Regions from separate parts of the Vibrio gigantis genome, predicted to be linked through region 1. Evidence: predicted binding sites of a transcription regulator. Region 1 holds the regulator's gene; each other region holds the start of a gene.
The links. The regulator PurR, encoded in region 1, represses purine synthesis genes. The targets are predictions, from matches to a motif close to TNANGNAAACGTTTNCNTNA.

Region 1 (4,890 bases):
CAGTCACGTAACAGGTAACGGCTACTCAAAAAGGCAAGAGTTGCACCGATCGCACTGGCGAAAGAGACCAAAAGTAAGCTATTCCAGAAGCCAAACAATGCAGCACCAAGAAGTGTAACAACTGCTGCCCCAGGAATGGAAAAGGCGGTGATCAATACATACGCAATGAAGTAAGTCGCTGCCGCTACAATAAAGTTACTTCCAATATAGTCATTTAGCACCGCTTGCTGTGCTTTGGCATTTTCCAGTGTGAGGTATTGGCCAAAGTTAATGCCTAATAAAACGATCGTTATGACCAATACAATACCCAATATCATTTTCTTACTCATTGATACTTCCTCAAATTTTCAATGCATACCATTAGTATAGATAGACAGGCAAAGCATAGATTAACTTTCACCAGATATAAAAAAAGCCGCAGTGAATGCGGCTTAGTTATGTATATAGTTTGCACTGACAATGTTAATTGACGCGATTGATAAGCTCTTCGCGACGCTGCTGCGGTATGACAGACCAATGTGTTCCATTGATTGCACCTTCTAGCGCCCACAGTAGTTCAATACTGACAGAGGACGCATGCGATTCCTTGATGGCGTTAAAGGCGTTTACAGAGCCAGATTCATATAAACGTTCTACGGAATCGATTCCTGCTTTTTTCAACATACGCTCAGTGGCGAGTCGAAGATTTGGTAGATCTTTGAGTCGGGTTGGCTTAGCAGAAGACTGTTCAGCTTTTTCTTCTTTAGCAAAACCCAGAGACGTCGTTGCGAGTTCCAAGATTTTCTCTTGGTCTTGCCACAGGCCTTCAGGTAAAGCGAAATATTTAGTAACGACAGGGAAACCACGTTTTTTGTAGACGTACGGTTGAAACCCTTGTTGTTCGAATTGCTTCGTTGTGCATTTGTCTGCTCGTATGTGCAACTGGTCATTTACAACCAGAGCAAACATAGTGTCATCAGCAAAAAGACCGAAGCCACCAAACATTGAGCGTGATTTTATTTTTCCTAGGGACTCAAATAACTTCATCGAGTCCTTTAGTATCGGTTTATCCATGTTATTTATCTCGGTGTATTTGAACTACGCCACCAAATAAGCAGGTCCGAGAGATTAGCAAAATGTTGCAATTAAATTGTCAATAAGCCGTAAATTACTAAATTATTAGTAGTTACTGCATTTTGCCATCGGTAACCCCGCTACCATACCAACAAGTGGTTTAGGCCGGAAGCTTTGCGTCTCACTCTTTCGAGTGGTTTGCCCTGTGCGTGACTGATTAAATAGAATAAAGTTTTTGTTGAATGAAGCTCACAGTTGATATTTCAAAATGTGATGTTGCTTCAATTAATGATCTTTCTGTTGTGCATCTGGGTTCATTATGGTTGCTGATAAAAAAAGCGCACCTAAAGGTGCGCTTGATGAAATTAAACTCAAATTGTCAATTAATTTAACGTTTTAACTGTACTTCGTTCAACAATTTCAGGGTGCATTTCGAAGACACGTTTTTCGTGATCTTTGTCTTTTATGCGCTCTAATAGAATTTCGAATGCATTCTTGCCAACACGACGCTTTGGTTGGTGAACGGTGGTTAACGGCGGGGAGAAGTATTCAGCCAGTTCGATATTGTCGTAACCGATCACCGAGATATCTTCAGGAATGCGAATGCCTTTTTCTTGCAAGCGGCTCATTAGGCCGAGAGCCATTGTATCGTTAAAGCAGAATACCGCCGTTGGACGATCTTCTATCTCAACGATTTGTTCTGCAGCAAGAACTGCCGTATCACACTCGAAGTTGCCTTCGATGATCATATTTTCATCGGCAGAAATCTTAGCTTCGTTGAGTGCGCGCTTGTAACCGGCAATACGTTCAACACATGCTGCTTTGTCTAAGTGGCCACTTAAACATGCAATCTTAGAGTGACCTCGTTCAATAAGGTATTTGGTCGCTAGGTAGCCACCTTCTTCAGAGTTATCGATGATCTTATCAGCTTGAGAACTCTCTGGTCCCCAGTCCATGATAACTTTAGGGATGTCAGCATGACGGTCTAACATCTCTCTTAGTTCTTCAGTTAGGTCAGAACACATAACTAAAATGCCATCTACACGTTTCTCTGCAAGCATTCGAATGTAGTCACGTTGCTTTTCATAGATGCCGCCCGTATTACACAGGATCAAAGTGTAACCTTGACGGTAGCAGTAACTCTCAACACCATCGATAACTTCAGAGAAGAATAGGTTAGTTGATTGAGTCACTAGCATACCTATAGTGCGTGTTGTATTGCACTTCAAGCTACGAGCAACAGCACTTGGTGCATAGTTCAGTTCATCTACCGCTTTGTTTACTTTTTCTTGAGTTGCTTCTGCAACAAAGCGAGTTTTATTGATTACGTGAGAAACGGTTGTTGTTGATACGCCGGCTAAGCGAGCGACATCTTTTATAGTGGCCATGGTTTTATCCTATTAGAAGCTACTTTCCCAAAGTACGGAATAAAGTAGCCGTTAAGCTACCTAACTAAGAGCTTAAATTTGTAGGGCTCTTTGGGTACTAAAGTGCTAAAAAACAAAAAACCGCTATTGAGCGGCTTGTCTTAACACCGAAATGCTCTGAACTTTAATAAGCATAGCATTTCGTGAATGTTTCATATTTTATCGTTTGCGGTCACAATTTTAGACTGACTAGAAATTACTCGCAATAAAATTCACCCAGAAATCCGGGTGAATTGTCACATTCTACTGAATTTATTTACCTAGTCATCCAATAAGCTATTCACCAGCTAAATATTGAGTGTCTAATTGACAGAATGCGAGTAGCAAAGATGAGACTGAAGCGTAGAAACCGAATTCATCAATGTCATGACATTTTACATTGAACTTTGGTACCCAAGTAAGCAGCTGCTGTTCAATAAACTGCTGTTGAATGGCGAACGATTTCTCTAGTTCTTCTTCAAGTTCAGTTTCGTTAGAACGGATGATCAGGTTGCCAAGGAAATCGAGTTCGATAGCGATGTGGTCTGCTGGCTCTTTTAGGTCTTGGTTCACCACTAAGTTGTGTTTAGCCATGATCTCTTCCATATCTTTTGCTGGTTTATCGTTCAAAAGGCCAGTTTCGCCGATATACATCGAAGCGTAAGGAAGAGCGCCGTGTTTATCTGTCTTTAAGAAAAGATCGCAAAAGTCTGCAGACAGCTCTAGCTGAGCATCTTCACGTGTTTGTAGACGGTTAAGCGCATCTACTAACTTATCTATCGATGGTTTTAGTGTTTGATTTTCGCCTAAACCAGTTAGGAAAGAACGAATTTCAACAGAGTGGTAGTGATCGAGTTCTTCTTGAGTGAGCTCTTTAGCGAATAAGCTTGATAGCCACCAGTATATTTCTGCTCTTTGCTCGTTGAATGCTTTCGTATCTTTCATTTCTTAGATCCTGATTTAGTCTTGCGGTGTTACTTATATGTATCTTGAAGTTACTTGTGTAGAAGCACACCAAGGCTGAATAACAAGGTTATTTGCGAAAAGCAAAGTTACTCGTTAGTAGTAATGCCTATATTGAATTGCGATGGACGATAAATAGCAAGGTTTAAGATTGTCTTGTATCAAAAAAGATTCATCTTTCTGGCTTTTATCTCGTGTACCACTAGAATTGTTACGAGTTATGAATAGAATGGTCACTGAAACTATTAAATAAGAAAAGTGGTGTAGATGAGCTATCACGTATTAGTCGTAGAAGATGATGTGGTAACCCGCAGTAAACTGGTTGGGTACTTCCAGAACGAAGGTTACACAGTGAGCGAAGCAGAAAGCGGTGCTCAAATGAGAAACGTGTTAGAAGAAAACAACGTTGACCTCATTATGCTAGACATCAACTTACCAGGCGAAGATGGATTGATGCTAACTCGCGAATTACGCAGTCAATCAGACATTGGAATTATTTTAGTTACTGGACGCACGGATAGCATCGACAAAATCGTTGGCCTTGAAATGGGCGCTGACGATTACGTTACTAAACCCTTCGAACTTCGCGAGTTATTGGTTCGAGTTAAAAACCTACTTTGGCGCATCTCTGCCGCTCGTAAAACAGCAGCGGGCGCAGTAGAAGAAACATTAGATGAGTCTGTGGTTCGTTTTGGTGAGTGGACATTTGATATCCCTCGTCGCGCGTTAAGCAAAAACGGCGAACCGGTGAAACTGACTAAAGCAGAATACGAACTGCTAGTGGCTTTGTCTTCTTACCCTAACCAAGTATTAAGCCGCGAACGTATTCTGAATATGATCAGCCACCGAGTAGACGCACCTAATGACCGTACCATCGACGTACTTATCCGTCGCATGCGTGCAAAAATGGAATTTGACCCTAAGAACCCACAAATCTTTGTGACGGTTCATGGTGAAGGTTACATGTTCGCTGGTGACTAATGTTCTTCGTGAACCTTTAGTCAGCAACGACATGTGAACGAAAAAGCCGAGACATCATTGATGTCTCGGCTTTTTTATTGCTTCTCGGTTGTCGTTATTGAACTGACAGCCTACGAATTGTTTTGCGATTCCACCTGCCAATAGGCTGAGTTAAACATAAGGCAAAGAGAAATATTAGGTTGAGTTTACTGAGCCGCAGAAACTTCACCGTCTGTCTCTATCAAGATCGAAGGCTCAGTAACAACAACTGGTTCTTCCGAAATATCGTTACTGGTGTCTAGCCAGTCGCGTAGGCTTTGCCAGACCAATCCCATGGTTTCGTGCCAATAACGCTCAGTCTGTTCAAGATAGGCTGCTTTAGGCATGTATTTATTCCAAGGTTGCAAAACCCCTTTCTGAGCGAGGTAGTTGGTTGGAGCTGGTAATGGTTTCATGCCTGCAGCATGGAATTCATTGAGTGCGCGAGTCATATGGCTCGCAGATGTCA
Region 2 (4,890 bases), 1.6 Mb from region 1:
AGCTAGGACGCTGTTTTGGTTAAGCCAGTCTGTAAACTTATCTTCAACGCCACTCAAGGAACGAGTGGCTTTTTTGCTTGAGAGCCAAAAAATTACTGAGCAATACAAGGCGGTTGTTTATAGTGATGAATATTAGGTATGCTTCACCGCATACCTTTTTTGTTCCTATTGTTTTTCTGGAGTTCCCTTTGTCAGACCATCAATTCACCCCTCAAGATGAAATCTTCATGCGACGCGCCATCGAGGTGGCCAAGCAAGCTGAGAGTGAGGGAGAGGTTCCCGTGGGTGCTGTGTTGGTAAAAGATGGTGAGATTATCTCAGAAGGGTGGAATCGTTCGATTGGTAACCACGATGCGACTGCACACGCAGAAATCGAAACCTTGCGTAAAGCAGGTCAAGCTCTGGAAAATTACCGATTACTCGATACCACCTTATACGTCACGCTAGAGCCTTGCCCAATGTGTGCAGGGGCTTTGCTACATAGCCGAGTGAAACGTATTGTTTTTGGTGCGCCTGACTTAAAAGCCGGTGCGGCAGGCACAGTATTGAACCTGTTTGAAAGCCAAGCCTCATACCACTATGCCGATGTTGAACATGGGCTATTAGAAGAACAGTGTCGTGAGCAGTTGCAGGCGTTTTTCAAGCGCCGCAGGAAAGAGATAAAAGAAAAGCGAAAGCAAGAGCGCCTGTTGGAAGAGCAGCGTTTAGAAGCTGACAAGGTAAGTTGCGATAATAAGGTCAGTAATAAGAAATAGTAGCGAGCTGTAGGCACTCTCAAATTGCAAGAGTGTCAGTGCCAATCGACTTGGTTATTGTATTTACTCAGCAATCATCTGCATGAAGGCACGGTTGCGCCAAATTATTTTCTTCTTGTTATTTGAAAGCATACGCTTACGACGGTTTGCAGCAACGGTCTTATCAAGGCGTTTTGATTTCAATTTCTTGTTCATCATCTCAGTGAATTCCTATTGTCGTCTGGCTTTGTAATTATGACTTCAGTTTTAATTATAGTGGTTGTTTGATTATGAGTTCTGTCGCGAATTTAGCGTTACTATCCTGAACAACCATCGCAATGACCAGTATCTGAATACAACAGTACATAATTTTGATTGTGGCGTGCTGTTATAAGGTTCGATTGTTACCGCAATATGACACTTGAGAGCTCATCATTATTTCCCCGGTCTCTTTTCCCTATCGTATAGCGAAGAAAGAAGAGTCGAGAAGGACAAAAAAAAAGAGCAATGCTGGAAGGCATTGCTCTTTTAGTTTCTATTTCGAAGACTCAGAACCACTTACTGTTGATTCTGCAGCGCTGATGCTGGACTCAGCCCCAGAAGTCTCTAAAGGTGGAATAACGATCAACCCTTCAAGGCTCTCTTCTTGTTCTTTATTACGCTTATTAACGTGGCCGATGATGCTTTGGTAATAACGGCGAATGTTTTCAACGTAGTTTCTCGCTTCATCACCACGCGCATAACCGTATCGAGTTTGGCTGTAGTACTTCTTCTGTCTCAATAGAGGCAATCGGTCTTTCACATCCCCCCAAGCATCAGGATCACCACCTTGTGCTTTGGTTAAGCGGCGAGCATCCATCATATGCCCGTAACCGACGTTGTATGAGGCTAGCGCAAACCAGATCTTCTCGTGCTGTGTGATTGAGTCTGGCACTCGGTTAACGATACGGCGCAGGTATTCAACACCGCCTTGTACTGACTGTTTCGGGTCGAGGCGATTAGTAACACCAACACTTTTCGCGGTTGGCAGCGTCAGCATCATCATGCCGCGAACGCCTGTTGGTGAGCGCGCGACAGGGTTCCAGTGCGATTCTTGGTAAGCTAATGCCGCAATCAAGCGCCAATCAAATTCTTGCGAATATTTCTGAAACAGCGGAGACCATTTTGGTAACTTGCTGTCTAACGCACGAATGAATGCTCGTGTATCAACATAATCAAAAGTGCCAATGTGACCGATGTACTTTTCTTCTAGTGAAGCGAGCTCACCAGACTGTTTTAGGTTACCGAAGAACTCAATCAGCAAAGCATAAAGGCTTTCGTCCTCAGATTTCTGTAAGTACCAAGAAATAGGTTGGTCTTCTGTAAGTTCAAAGGCTAGAGCTACATCTGGGTATAAACGTTGTGCCAGTGATAACTCGATAGAATCCGCAACCGTAAATAGGCGCTCGCCAGTTGATACTTCTTTTAACAGATCATTGATGTCAGCATTACCCACCGCATCATAGATAAAGTCATCGTGTGTTTTCTGCAGCTGTTTTAGCGTTGGCTCAAAGTGCGAGTCTTTCACTACAACCAGAGATGGCGATAGCGTGTCACTTGATACCACATCTTCTGATTCAGCTTGTGCTTTTACAAACTCAGCCTGACGATCATTCTCAAACTTGATCAATTGCTCAAGGTTTCTTGGGCGCCATTGCCCCTTTTTATAAACGACCTGTTGGCTTACATAGTAATAAGCAGGCGCGGCGCGATAAGCACGTGTCAGTTTGTTGTTTTGCGTTAAGCCAGTCGCGATAAGGTCGATTTCGCCTTTCTGCAGTGCGGGGAACAAGCCAGACAAACGGTAAGCGGGCTTAACCTCAAGTTTTACACCAAGTTCCTGCGCAAACTCACGAGCTAATTCGTAATCCAAGCCAGCAGGGCCATCAGGACCGATGTAATAAGAGAGTTGGTTATTTAGGGTGCCGACACGAAGAACGCCACGATCTCGTATCTGCTCAAGGACACTTTTAGGTTCAGATTCAATCTGACATCCAGCCAACCCAAATAGGGCGATGGCGAGCAGAAGGAACTTAGACGAAAAGATGAGCGTAAATTTAGGCATCAAAATGAAATCTCGAAAAGTGGAAGCCCCTTTATACCAAACCCCGCAAGGCTGGCAAAGCAGGTTTAATTAAACAGTTGTAAAAGTGGCGATAAATGCAGCGAAAGTACCAATTACGGAGAAAGATAAAAAAAATCACGCAAACGGTTGCTTTTGGTGTTACGTCACAAAAAGAAATGCTTTATAATGCGCTCGCATTGAAGAGGTGGAATCGGCATAGGTTTGGCAACCTTCGGGAATAGCTTCGAAGAAAACAGTTAGGTTGTTCCTATAACCCACTGAATTTATTCCAATACTACCTTAATCAACTGCATAAGAGACGTAAGCACATGAGAATTTTGCGTGGCTCCCCAGCTCTATCTGAGTTTCGTGTTAACAAGCTTTTAGAGCTTTGTCGTGAATTAAGCTTACCTGTAACAGGTATTTACGCTGAGTTTGCCCACTTTGCTGATCTAACGGCAGACCTAGATGAGTCTGAAGTTGAGAAGCTAGAAAAGCTACTGACTTACGGTCCAACGATTGAAGAGCATGAACCTGAAGGTTTACTGCTGCTTGCAACGCCACGCCCAGGCACTATCTCGCCTTGGTCTTCAAAATCAACAGATATCGCACACAACTGTGGACTGGCTAAAGTGTCACGTCTAGAGCGCGGTACTGCTTTCTACATTGAAACTTCTTCTGAACTTTCTGAGCTTCAACTTGTTGAGCTGAAAGCGATTCTGCATGATCGTATGATGGAAGTGGTTTTCACTGACTTCGAATCGGCAGCTGCACTATTCAAAGTTGCAGAGCCTGCTCCTTATGCGGAAGTTGACCTATTAACTGGCGGACGTAAAGCGCTTGAAGAAGCAAACGTTACCCTAGGTCTTGCACTTGCAGAAGATGAGATCGATTACCTTCTTGAAAGCTTCACTGAGAAGCTAGGTCGTAACCCGACTGACATCGAGCTAATGATGTTCGCACAAGCAAACTCAGAGCACTGTCGTCACAAGATCTTTAACGCTGATTGGACTATCGATGGCGTTAAGCAAGAAAAATCATTGTTCAAGATGATTAAGAACACTTTTGAAACGACACCAGAACACGTTCTGTCTGCTTATAAAGATAACGCAGCAGTAATGACAGGTTCTGAAGTCGGTCGTTTCTTCCCGGATCCAGAAACTCGCCAGTACAACTATCACCAAGAGAAAACACACATCTTGATGAAAGTTGAAACGCACAACCACCCAACGGCAATCTCTCCATGGCCGGGCGCATCAACAGGTTCAGGTGGTGAAATCCGCGATGAAGGCGCGACTGGTATTGGTGGTAAACCAAAAGCTGGTCTTGTCGCTTTCTCTGTATCTAACCTTAAGATCCCGAACTTCGTTCAACCTTGGGAAACAGATTTTGGTAAGCCAAGCCGTATCGTTACTGCGTTGGATATCATGCTTGAAGGCCCTCTTGGCGGCGCAGCATTCAACAACGAATTTGGTCGTCCAAACCTACTAGGTTACTTCCGCACTTACGAAGAGAAAGTAAACTCTCACGCAGGTGAAGAAGTACGTGGTTACCACAAACCAATCATGCTAGCTGGTGGTCTTGGTAACATCCGTGACGAGCATGTTCAGAAGAAAGAGATCCCAGTAGGTGCAAGCCTAATCGTGCTGGGCGGTCCAGCGATGAACATTGGCCTTGGTGGCGGTGCGGCATCTTCAATGGATTCTGGTTCTTCTTCAGAAGATCTAGATTTCGCTTCTGTACAACGTGAAAACCCAGAGATGGAACGTCGTTGTCAGGAAGTGATCGACCGTTGTTGGCAGCTAGGTGATGCGAACCCAATCGCATTCATCCACGATGTGGGCGCTGGTGGTATCTCGAATGCACTTCCTGAGTTAGTTGACGATGGCGAGCGTGGCGGTATTTTCAATCTGCGTGACGTACCAAACGATGAGCCAGGCATGAGCCCACTTGAGATCTGGTGTAACGAATCTCAAGAGCGTTACGTAATGGCCGTTGCTGATGAAGACATGGCAACGTTCGACGCAATTTGTAAGCGTGAACGCGCACCAT
Region 3 (4,890 bases), 1.2 Mb from region 1:
GAAATGGTGATTGATCGTGTGATGGGGCTTGAGACCAACGAATTTGAATTAGATGATCTGAAATGGATTATCTTAATGGTGCTATTTAATGTGCCGGGTAATGAAAGTGCTTACACGCAAATGGAAGAGCTGTTGTACACCAAAGAGCAAGGTATCTTGCATTAACACAGGCTTGTCATGAGTAGTAAGATTGATAATCAGCTTTTTTCAGCACATGAACATGCATTAGAGCATGAACCATGTCCACAGTGTGGTGGAGAGCTTCAGCTTCGCCATGGTAAGCACGGTCCATTTTTAGGCTGTAAGCAGTACCCGAGCTGTGATTACATCAAGCCGTTGCATCAAAACGATGGACACGTGGTGAAAGAGCTGGGTGTGCCGTGTCCTAAATGCCAAAACGAGTTGGTATTAAGGCAGGGCCGCTTTGGGATGTTTATTGGTTGCAGTAGTTACCCAACGTGTAATCACATCGAATCTTTGGATCAACCGAAAGAACAACCTGAAGAGCAGCCACTTGTTGCGTGCCCTGAGTGTGGCAGAGGCCATTTGGTTGAGCGTAAATCTCGCTATGGCAAAACCTTCTATGCTTGTGATAACTACCCTAAGTGTAAGTTTGCCGTTAATCAGCCTCCTGTTATTGGTCGCTGTGAAGAGTGCCAGTTCCCGTTGTTACTGGAGAAGAAAACAGCCAATGGCACTAAGAAGCAATGTGCTGATCGTAAGTGTCATCACATTCAATCTCAGTAGTCATGTTAATCACAGTAAGTGAATGACCAGAAATAAAAAAACGGCGCTCAATGAGCGCCGTTTCTATATCCAATGAACTTTTTGTATCCATAAACCAATGTAGGCTTACTTCATCTGCTCAGCAAACTCATGCACAGCCGGGTAGGCTTGCTTATCGAGAATATCAGCCAATGAGCACAACGCTCTTTGCAGTTCTGCGTTGTAGTCAGCGCTCACGTTAATATGGCCCATCTTACGACCTGCACGCTTCTCTTTACCATACCAATGAACATGACAGCCACCTTGGGCCAGAATAGCCTCAGGTAGAGTATCTTCACCAAGAATGTTGATCATTGCGGTTGGACGAATCAGCTTAGTGCTGCCTAGTGGCATGCCACATACAGCACGCAGATGGTTCTCAAACTGACAAGTTTCAGCGCCTTGTTGCGTCCAGTGGCCAGAGTTATGAACACGTGGTGCTATCTCGTTAACCAGCAGTGAACCTTGAACATCAAAGAACTCAAGTGCTAGCACGCCAACGTAATCTAAGCGTTCTGCAATTGCTGTGAACATGGTTTTCGCTTGCTCTTGCAGTTCCATGTCATCAATCGCGGTCGATAAGCTCAACACGCCGTCGGTGTGAACATTCTCAGCCAGTGGGTACACTTGAATCTCGCCATTGGTACCGCGAGCACCAACCAGTGATACTTCACGGTCGAATGGAACGAACTCTTCAGCCACAATGGCTTGATTGTCTGTCGCTGCAATGCACTCGGCCATTTCTGCCCAAGTCGCGTCAACATTGTCTAGTGTCTTTAAGCGCCACTGGCCCTTACCATCGTAGCCGCCAAGTGTGCTCTTCAGTACCATTGGTAAGCCAACGTGAGCGATCGCAGCGTTAAAGTCTTCGCGAGAGTTAATCACATAGTACTTAGCGTTTTTCACGTTCGCTTCGTCTAACAGCGCTTTTTCAAGGCGACGGTCACCGCCTGCTTTGATTGCTTCTGTGGTCGGTAAGAACTTACCGCTGCGCTCACATACCTCAAGTACGTCGTGAGGGATGTGTTCGAACTCAGCCGTAATGACGTCCGCTCGCTCTATCGCATTCTCTAAGCCGTTGCCTAGAATCGCTTGCGTTAATGGATGAACAATATTTTTGCTGCCAACATCAAAAGCAGAAATTTCAATATTCAGCGGTGCCCCAGCTAGGGACATCATGCGAGCAAGTTGGCCCGCGCCTAACACAAGAACATGCATGGGGATTAGTCCTCTGCAGGGTTTGGATTAGCAAGTACCGTTTCTGTTTGCTCAGAGCGGAATGCTTCTACTTTTGCCATTACTTCTTCATTGTGTGTGCCAATGATTTGAGCGGCTAGGATGCCAGCGTTCGCTGCACCCGCTTCACCGATAGCCAGAGTACCTACCGCAATGCCTTTTGGCATTTGCACGATAGAAAGCAGAGAATCCATGCCTTTCAGCGCTTTAGACTGAACTGGAACGCCAAGAACTGGGACGCTTGTGAAAGCAGCCGCCATGCCTGGTAGGTGAGCAGCACCGCCAGCACCAGCAATAATGACTTTAATACCGCGCTCTTTCGCACTGGTTGCGTAGTCTGCAAGCAACTGAGGTGTGCGGTGAGCTGAAACCACTTTTGTTTCGTACGCCACGCCAAACTGATCCAACATGTCCGCAGCTAGCTTCATTGTTGGCCAATCAGATTTAGAACCCATGATAATACCGACAGTCATCTCAAACTCCTTCAGGTACGATTTAATTAGTGATTAGATATTTTGCGCGCATTATACGGGTAAAATCGCTTAAGGAAAACGTTTGCGTCAGTCTAAATTGCCAATTGATACATTTTATAAACAAATAGCTTTAGTAACAGTGAGTGATAATTTGTACACTTAGTGAGTTCGATAACTGACTTAATGAGGCAACCCGTGGATAACTTTCAACATACATTGCAGGCATTACAACAGGGCGAAGTCATTGCTTACCCGACCGAAGGCGTTTTTGGGGTTGGTTGTGATCCTGATAATCCACATGCCATCAAGAAATTACTCGAGTTAAAACAGCGTCCAGTTGAAAAGGGCTTGATCTTGATTGCGGCAAGTTACGAGCAGCTGCTTCCTTATATTGATGAAAGCCAACTGACCGATGAGCAATTGGCGACGGTTAAAGCTACATGGCCGGGGCCAGTCACTTGGATCATGCCAACCAGTGCTAAAGTGACTGACTGGGTGAGTGGTCAGTTTGATTCAATCGCTGTGCGAGTGACGGATCACCCTTTGGTGCAAAGAATGTGTAATGAATTCGGTAAGCCGTTAACCTCTACCAGTGCTAATCTGACGGGCGAACCACCTTGTATGACGACCGAAGAGGTACAACAGCAACTTGGCCAACACTTGGTTGCGATTCTTGAAGGGGAAACGGGTGGTCGTGACAAGCCAAGCGAAATTAGAGATGCAAAAACATCGAAAATATTAAGACAGGGTTAAACCCTGCAAAGGAAAGTAAAATGTCAGCAATTGATAAAGAAGCAGTAAAGCAGTTTTTACTGAGCCTACAAGATTCGATTTGCCAACAGCTTGAACAAGCTGATGGTAGTGCACTATTCAAAGAAGATGCATGGGAACGTGAACCTAGCGATCGCCTTGGTGGAGGTGGTCGCACTCGTGTGATGACTGACGGTGCAGTCTTTGAGCAGGGTGGTGTAAACTTCTCTCACGTTGCAGGTAAGGCAATGCCTGCCTCAGCGACTGCTCATCGCCCTGAATTAGCCGGGCGTAAGTTTGAGGCGATGGGTGTCTCATTAGTTATCCATCCTAAAAACCCTTATATCCCAACTTCACACGCTAATGTTCGATTCTTCATTGCGGAAAAAGAAGGTGAAGACCCAATTTGGTGGTTTGGTGGTGGTTTTGACTTAACGCCATTCTACCCTTTCGACGAAGACTGTCAGTCTTGGCATCAAACTGCTAAAGCTCTGTGTGCACCATTTGGTGATAACGTATATCAAGAACACAAAGAGTGGTGCGATAAGTACTTCTTCCTACCTCACCGCGATGAAACGCGTGGTGTTGGTGGCCTGTTCTTTGATGACTTAAATGAGTGGGGCTTTGAAAAGAGTTTTGCTTACATGCAGGCTGTTGGTGAAGGTTATGCCGCGGCATACCTACCTATTGTTGAGCGCCGTAAAGAGACACCTTATGGTGAGCGTGAGCGTGACTTCCAGCTATACCGCCGTGGTCGCTACGTTGAATTCAACCTAGTCTATGACCGTGGCACTTTGTTTGGTCTGCAAAGCGGTGGTCGTACAGAGTCTATATTGATGTCTATGCCGCCATTGGCACGTTGGGAATATCGTTACGAACCAGAAGTAGGGTCACCAGAAGCGCTGCTTTATAGTGACTACCTAAAACCGCGAGTTTGGTAGTTCTTCCTTCCTTATAGGGATAGTGATAGGGTCGTCTATATAGATGACCCTTTTATTATTTCTGTTAGGTAAGGATATGACACAGCAAGTAGATCGTTATGCCGTTTTCGGTAACCCTATTGGGCAAAGCAAATCGCCATTCATTCACACATTATTTGCTCGCCAAACCAATCAACAACTTACCTATACAGCACTGCAGCCAGAACACGGTCAATTCATTACCGAGGCTAACGCTTTTTTTAGCGAAGGCGGTAGAGGGTGTAATGTCACAGCACCATTTAAAGAAGACGCTTATCAGTTTGCTAATCGATTGACTGAAAGAGCTCAGCTAGCCGGTGCTGTTAATACATTAAAGAAGCTAGATGACGGAGAAATCATTGGTGATAACACTGATGGTGAGGGGCTTGTTCAAGATCTACTTCAACACCAAGTGGTATTAGAGGGAGCTCGAGTTCTCTTACTGGGTGCTGGTGGCGCAGCAAGAGGAGTGATTCAACCTCTCCTCGATCAAAAGCCGCAGCAATTAGTGGTGGCTAACCGCACCAGTTCAAAAGCTGAACTGTTATCTGAGATGTTTACCTCGCATGGAAACATTAAAGGGGTAGGGCTAAGTGATGTGCTTGAAGGCTTTGATGTCATTATTAACTCAACGTCATCAGGCCTAAGTGGTCAACTACCAGAAGTTTCTCCATCTATCTTCAATAGTAATAGTGTCGTCTACGACA
Region 4 (4,890 bases), 960 kb from region 1:
CGCTTTTCGCGAGTTGGACAAGTTCATCAAAGGGTGGCAGTTTTTGAGCGGGTTGTGGATGTGCCATCATTCCTTCCTTAGCATTAAGCGTGTTTCATATGCTTTAAGCTTAAGAAAGAAATCTGTACAAATTTTAATCTATCTGCGTTTTCTCAAAATTGAGACGGTATTAACCGATTTCCGTTAAGATAAAAATGTGGGTGTTAAGGTGTAAGTACAGCGTCGCTCGCCAGCAATGATGTGCTCTGTACGGCTCACATGGCACTCATCTTTTAGTAACTCAGTAAACACGTTGAGCTCAGATTGGCACAGGCTAGGGCAGCGAGTCGCAGCCTTGCAGATAGGGCAGTGGTTCTCAATCAAGATGTAGTGATCGTCGTGCTCTTGAAGTTCAGCCATGTAACCCTCTTCTTCACGAAGTTGAGTGAGCTTTTCAAGCTTACTGATCAGGTTATTGCAGCCAGATAGGGCAGATTGATATTGCTTGAGAGTGTGCTGTTCACGTTCGGCAGCGACCTTAGCCAGTCCTTCTTTACCAAACAGGTTCTCGACTGCATCAATGACTTGAATCGTCAGTTCACCGTGTCGGTCTGAAAATTGACCGTGGCCGTGTTGAGTAAGGGACCAATGACGAGTCGGGCGACCCACTTTTACTTTCACGTCATGAAACGCAAGAATGCCATCATCTTCCAGACTTTGCAGATGCTGCCTCGCACCCATTGTCGTCATGCCAAACTCTTCTGACAGTTGTTTCGCGGTTACCGCGCCTTGACGCTTAATGGTCTGTAAGATTTTGTCGCTTGTTTTCATACTATCCCTACCTCATGAACCTTACTATTATGAGGCAAGGTGTTTATAAAGCAAACCATTTACTATTTTGACAGTTACTGACCTATCAATAGCAATGGTGATAATCTGATAGGGCAACAAAACAAAAGGCTGATACTTGGTATCAGCCTTTGAATATTCTGTTTCACTCGATATGAGGATTACAGGATATGACCAACCACTTCTGGATCTTTACGCTCTAGGTAGTGGATAGATTTGATGCGGCGAATTGTGCGGCAGCGGCCACGGATAAGCAGAGTTTCTGTCGTTGCGATATTGCCCTGACGAGTAATACCTTCCAGCAAGTCACCCTTCGTGATACCTGTTGCTGAGAATACAACGTTGTCGCTGCGTGCCATGTCTTCCATCTTCAACACGATACCAGCAGTTACGCCCATTTCAGCACAACGCTCAAGCTCAAGTTCACCGTGCTTACGGTTCTCTTCTGTGTCGCCTTTCACTTCGTGACGAGGTAGAAGACGACCGTGCATGTCGCCGTCAAGTGCGCGAATTACAGCAGCAGAAACGACACCTTCAGGCGCGCCACCAATGCAGTACATTACGTCTACTTCGCTGTCTGGCATACACGTTAGGATAGAAGCTGCAACATCACCGTCTGGCACGGCAAATACACGAACGCCCATTGCTTGCATGTCGGCGATGATCTGATCATGACGAGGCTTAGCAAGCGTGGTTACTACTAGAGTATCGAGTGTTTTACCTAATGCTTTCGCGATGTTTTCTAGGTTTTCTGTTAGTGGTAATTCTAGGTCAATCACGCCTTTAGCGCCCGGGCCAACAACCAACTTTTCCATGTACATATCAGGCGCTTTAAGAAAGCTGCCTTTTTCGCCTGCAGCCAATACAGCCAATGCATTTGATTGGCCCATTGCTGTCATGCGTGTCCCTTCAATTGGGTCAACTGCGATATCGACTGCGTCGCCGCCTACACCTACGCTTTCGCCGATGTATAGCATAGGTGCATCATCAATTTCACCTTCGCCGATAACAATCTCACCGCTAATTTCGGTTTTGTTTAATAGGCTACGCATTACTTCTACAGCAGCGCCATCTGCAGCGTTTTTATCGCCACGGCCAAGCCACTTGTAACCAGCTAGTGCTGCACCTTCTGTGACACGAGAGAATGACATTGCTAAATCGCGTTTCATGCGGACTCCAAAATTTTCAAAGGGGGAATAGAAATTTCGCGGCGGATTTTACCATATCCAAAAGGAAACGTTTGCCTTTTTGTTTTTTGGAGATTGCTCTCGATCAATTCGTAGTGGAAAACAGTTATTATTCATCAAAATAATCGGTTTGCCGTTGTGGCGGCAATCGTTCACGTCAATATTCGGTAAAAAGCGCTGTTTTTTTCATCGAATGGCGCAAAATATCGAATATATTGAGTGTTTATCCTTGCTCTGCTGAGTAGAATGGGGAAATAAGTGGAGTGAACCTTCACCATCAAACGGATAACTTAAAGGTAGGCCAGAATGTCTTTTGAAGTACTAGAGCAGCTAGAAGCAAAAATTCAAACAGCAGTAGATACAATTGCACTTCTTCAAATGGAAGTGGAAGAGCTTAAAGAAGAGAAACAAGCACTAGCAACAGAAGCTGGTGAGCTTAAAGCAAGCCGTCACGAGCTAGAGCAAAAAACTCAGCAAATGCAGGAAGAGCATTCAGCATGGCAAGATCGCATCCGTAACCTTCTTGGTAAAATGGATGAAGTAGAGTAATTCACTCTTCAGAATTAAAAAAACGCCCGCTACTCAGTAGCGGGCGTTTTTGCTTGTATTCTTATACTTTGTTTTAGTATTCAAAGCTGAGTGAGTTACTCGACCTCTTCTTCTTCGACATCCAGATCGAGTTCTACATCTAAAGGCTCTGCAGAGAGAATGATGCCAGTGTTGTCGGCGTAGAGGTAATCTTCTGGTAAGAAGGTCACGCTACCAAAGTTCACTGGAACGTCTAGCTCACCGACACCTTCTTGACTCGCACCAACAGGGATAGAAGCCAAGGCTTGGATACCTAGGTTCATGTCTTCCAGTTCATCGACTTCACGAACGCAGCCGTAAACGACAATACCTTCCCACTCATTGTCTTCGGCAAGTAGGGCAATCTCAGCATCGATCAGCGCTTTGCGTAGTGAGCCGCCACCATCGATTAACAACACACGTCCCAGACCATCTTGTTCTAGCACGGAGCGAATCAAAGCGTTGTCTTCAAAACACTTTAATGTCGTGATCTGTCCTGCGAAGGATGCACGTCCACCGAAGTTGCTGAACATTGGTTCCACGACATCAACTTGATCCAAATATATGTCGCACAGTGCTGAAGTGTTGTATTCCATTCGTATACCTTTTGAACAATGAGCTTACTTTGAGTATATCGGTGCTTGATCCCTTTGCAATGATTAGTCTGAATTAACTCAATAGAGTTTGAGCTACGACAACCCCTGCAAACAATAGGTTAGTGACCAATGAGCATTTCACAATCACAGGCATCATTGGTGCGATCTGCGCCGGTCTTTCGGTTTCCCAAACAGCCTTGCCGTGCTTATAAACGATAATAATGCTCAGCAAAAACGGCAGGCTGATCCAGACTGGTTTTTCTTGAATCAGTAAGTAGATAGCAAACGAAGCAAGGGCGAGCCCAAGCAGTGCGAAATGATAGTGCTTAGCTCTTCGTTGTCCTAGACGAACCGCCATGGTGCGCTTACCACATTCGCTGTCGTTTTCGATATCACGCATGTTGTTGATATTGAGTACCGCAACCGCCATCAGTCCACAGCCTAAAGCCGGTAGAAATAGGCTTGGTTCAACATGACCCGTGTGCAAGAAGTAAGTCCCTGAAACGCCTAACAAGCCGAAGAATATAAACACCGATAAGTCGCCAAGGCCGATATAACCATAAGGTTTATTCCCTACGGTGTAAGCGATGGCTGCAACAATGGCTAGTACACCTAACGCGATGAAAGATAAGATACTTTCTAGCGAACTCAGTGCATGAAAAATAAGAATCAGCCCGGCAATCACGGTAAACACGATGTTGAGGATGATCGCTTGCTTCATGGTTTTCGCCGTCACCGCGCCAGATTGCATTGCACGAGTTGGCCCTAGGCGGTTTTCGTTGTCTGTGCCTTTTACTGCATCGCCATAGTCATTGGCGAGATTCGACAGAATCTGTAATAGGGTGGCGGTTAAAAAAGCCAGTAGTGCAATTGATAGAGAAAACTGACCACCGGCGAACGCTAAACTACTTCCTGTAAGAATAGAGACAAGTGCGAGAGGCAGAGTTTTTGGTCGTGCGGCATCAAGCCAAATCAGTAGAGATTGTTTCATCGTAGGTCTAATTCTTTGTAAGTCTTCGTTTCATACTGTGATTTGAGTATACGCCCATTTTTCGGGTAATAAAAAGCCCACTCGAAAGTGGGCCTTGAATTCGCTTATTAGCTGCTATTTCTTTGAGATAGAGCAATAAGTTGGAGTTTTGTGTGCTACAGGATGAAGCGGCTTAGGTCTTCATCTTCAACGAATTCACCAAGCTTCGAGTTTACGTAAGCTTGGTCAATCACGAGCGTGCTGCCAGCTTTGTCTGTTGCGTCGAATGAAATCTCGTCCATCAGGCGTTCCATTACAGTATGTAGACGACGCGCACCGATGTTTTCAGTCGTTTCGTTCACACGCCATGCTGCGTCAGCAATCTGGTTAATGCCATCTTCAGTGAACTCAATGTTGACATCTTCTGTTTTCATTAGGGCAATGTATTGCTCTGTCAGAGAGGCTTTTGGCTCAGTCAGGATACGTTTGAAGTCATTTGCTGAAAGTGCTTCAAGCTCTACGCGGATTGGCAGACGACCTTGTAGCTCAGGGATCAGGTCTGATGGCTTAGCCACTTGGAATGCACCGGATGTGATAAACAAGATGTGGTCAGTTTTAACCATGCCATGCTTGGTTGATACTGTGCTGCCTTCAATAAGAGGCAGTAGGTCACGTTGAACACCTTCGCGAGATACGTCTGGGCCTGAGCTGTCGCCACGCTTACAGATTTTATCGATTTCAT

Region 2: the regulator PurR is predicted to act here: its motif matches at 2,974-2,993, upstream of purL (phosphoribosylformylglycinamidine synthase).
Region 3: the regulator PurR is predicted to act here: its motif matches at 2,545-2,564, upstream of purE (5-(carboxyamino)imidazole ribonucleotide mutase).
Region 4: the regulator PurR is predicted to act here: its motif matches at 2,057-2,076, upstream of glpX (class II fructose-bisphosphatase).

Annotation. Positions count from the first base shown of each region.
Region 1 is NZ_AP025492.1:2,343,313-2,348,202, reverse strand. Features, by position in the region: gene OCV56_RS10295 (TVP38/TMEM64 family protein) at 1-329, opposite strand, end outside; gene OCV56_RS10290 (TfoX/Sxy family DNA transformation protein) at 463-1,053, opposite strand; cyclic di-GMP riboswitch class I at 1,181-1,266, opposite strand; gene purR (HTH-type transcriptional repressor PurR) at 1,437-2,441, opposite strand; gene torD (molecular chaperone TorD) at 2,757-3,404, opposite strand; gene torR (two-component system response regulator TorR) at 3,690-4,403, shown strand; gene elyC (envelope biogenesis factor ElyC) at 4,589-4,890, opposite strand, start outside.
Region 2 is NZ_AP025492.1:744,304-749,193, forward strand. Features, by position in the region: gene tadA (tRNA adenosine(34) deaminase TadA) at 189-755, shown strand; gene OCV56_RS03340 (hypothetical protein) at 819-953, opposite strand; gene mltF (membrane-bound lytic murein transglycosylase MltF) at 1,270-2,838, opposite strand; gene purL (phosphoribosylformylglycinamidine synthase) at 3,168-4,890, shown strand, end outside.
Region 3 is NZ_AP025492.1:3,521,733-3,526,622, reverse strand. Features, by position in the region: gene OCV56_RS15900 (DUF494 family protein) at 1-165, shown strand, start outside; gene OCV56_RS15895 (DNA topoisomerase family protein) at 178-747, shown strand; gene OCV56_RS15890 (5-(carboxyamino)imidazole ribonucleotide synthase) at 853-1,983, opposite strand; gene purE (5-(carboxyamino)imidazole ribonucleotide mutase) at 1,989-2,474, opposite strand; gene OCV56_RS15880 (L-threonylcarbamoyladenylate synthase) at 2,670-3,227, shown strand; gene hemF (oxygen-dependent coproporphyrinogen oxidase) at 3,248-4,165, shown strand; gene aroE (shikimate dehydrogenase) at 4,242-4,890, shown strand, end outside.
Region 4 is NZ_AP025492.1:3,307,341-3,312,230, reverse strand. Features, by position in the region: gene OCV56_RS14895 (DUF3135 domain-containing protein) at 1-67, opposite strand, end outside; gene OCV56_RS14890 (helix-turn-helix transcriptional regulator) at 184-810, opposite strand; gene glpX (class II fructose-bisphosphatase) at 990-1,997, opposite strand; gene zapB (cell division protein ZapB) at 2,322-2,564, shown strand; gene rraA (ribonuclease E activity regulator RraA) at 2,660-3,178, opposite strand; gene OCV56_RS14870 (1,4-dihydroxy-2-naphthoate polyprenyltransferase) at 3,252-4,169, opposite strand; gene hslU (HslU--HslV peptidase ATPase subunit) at 4,325-4,890, opposite strand, start outside.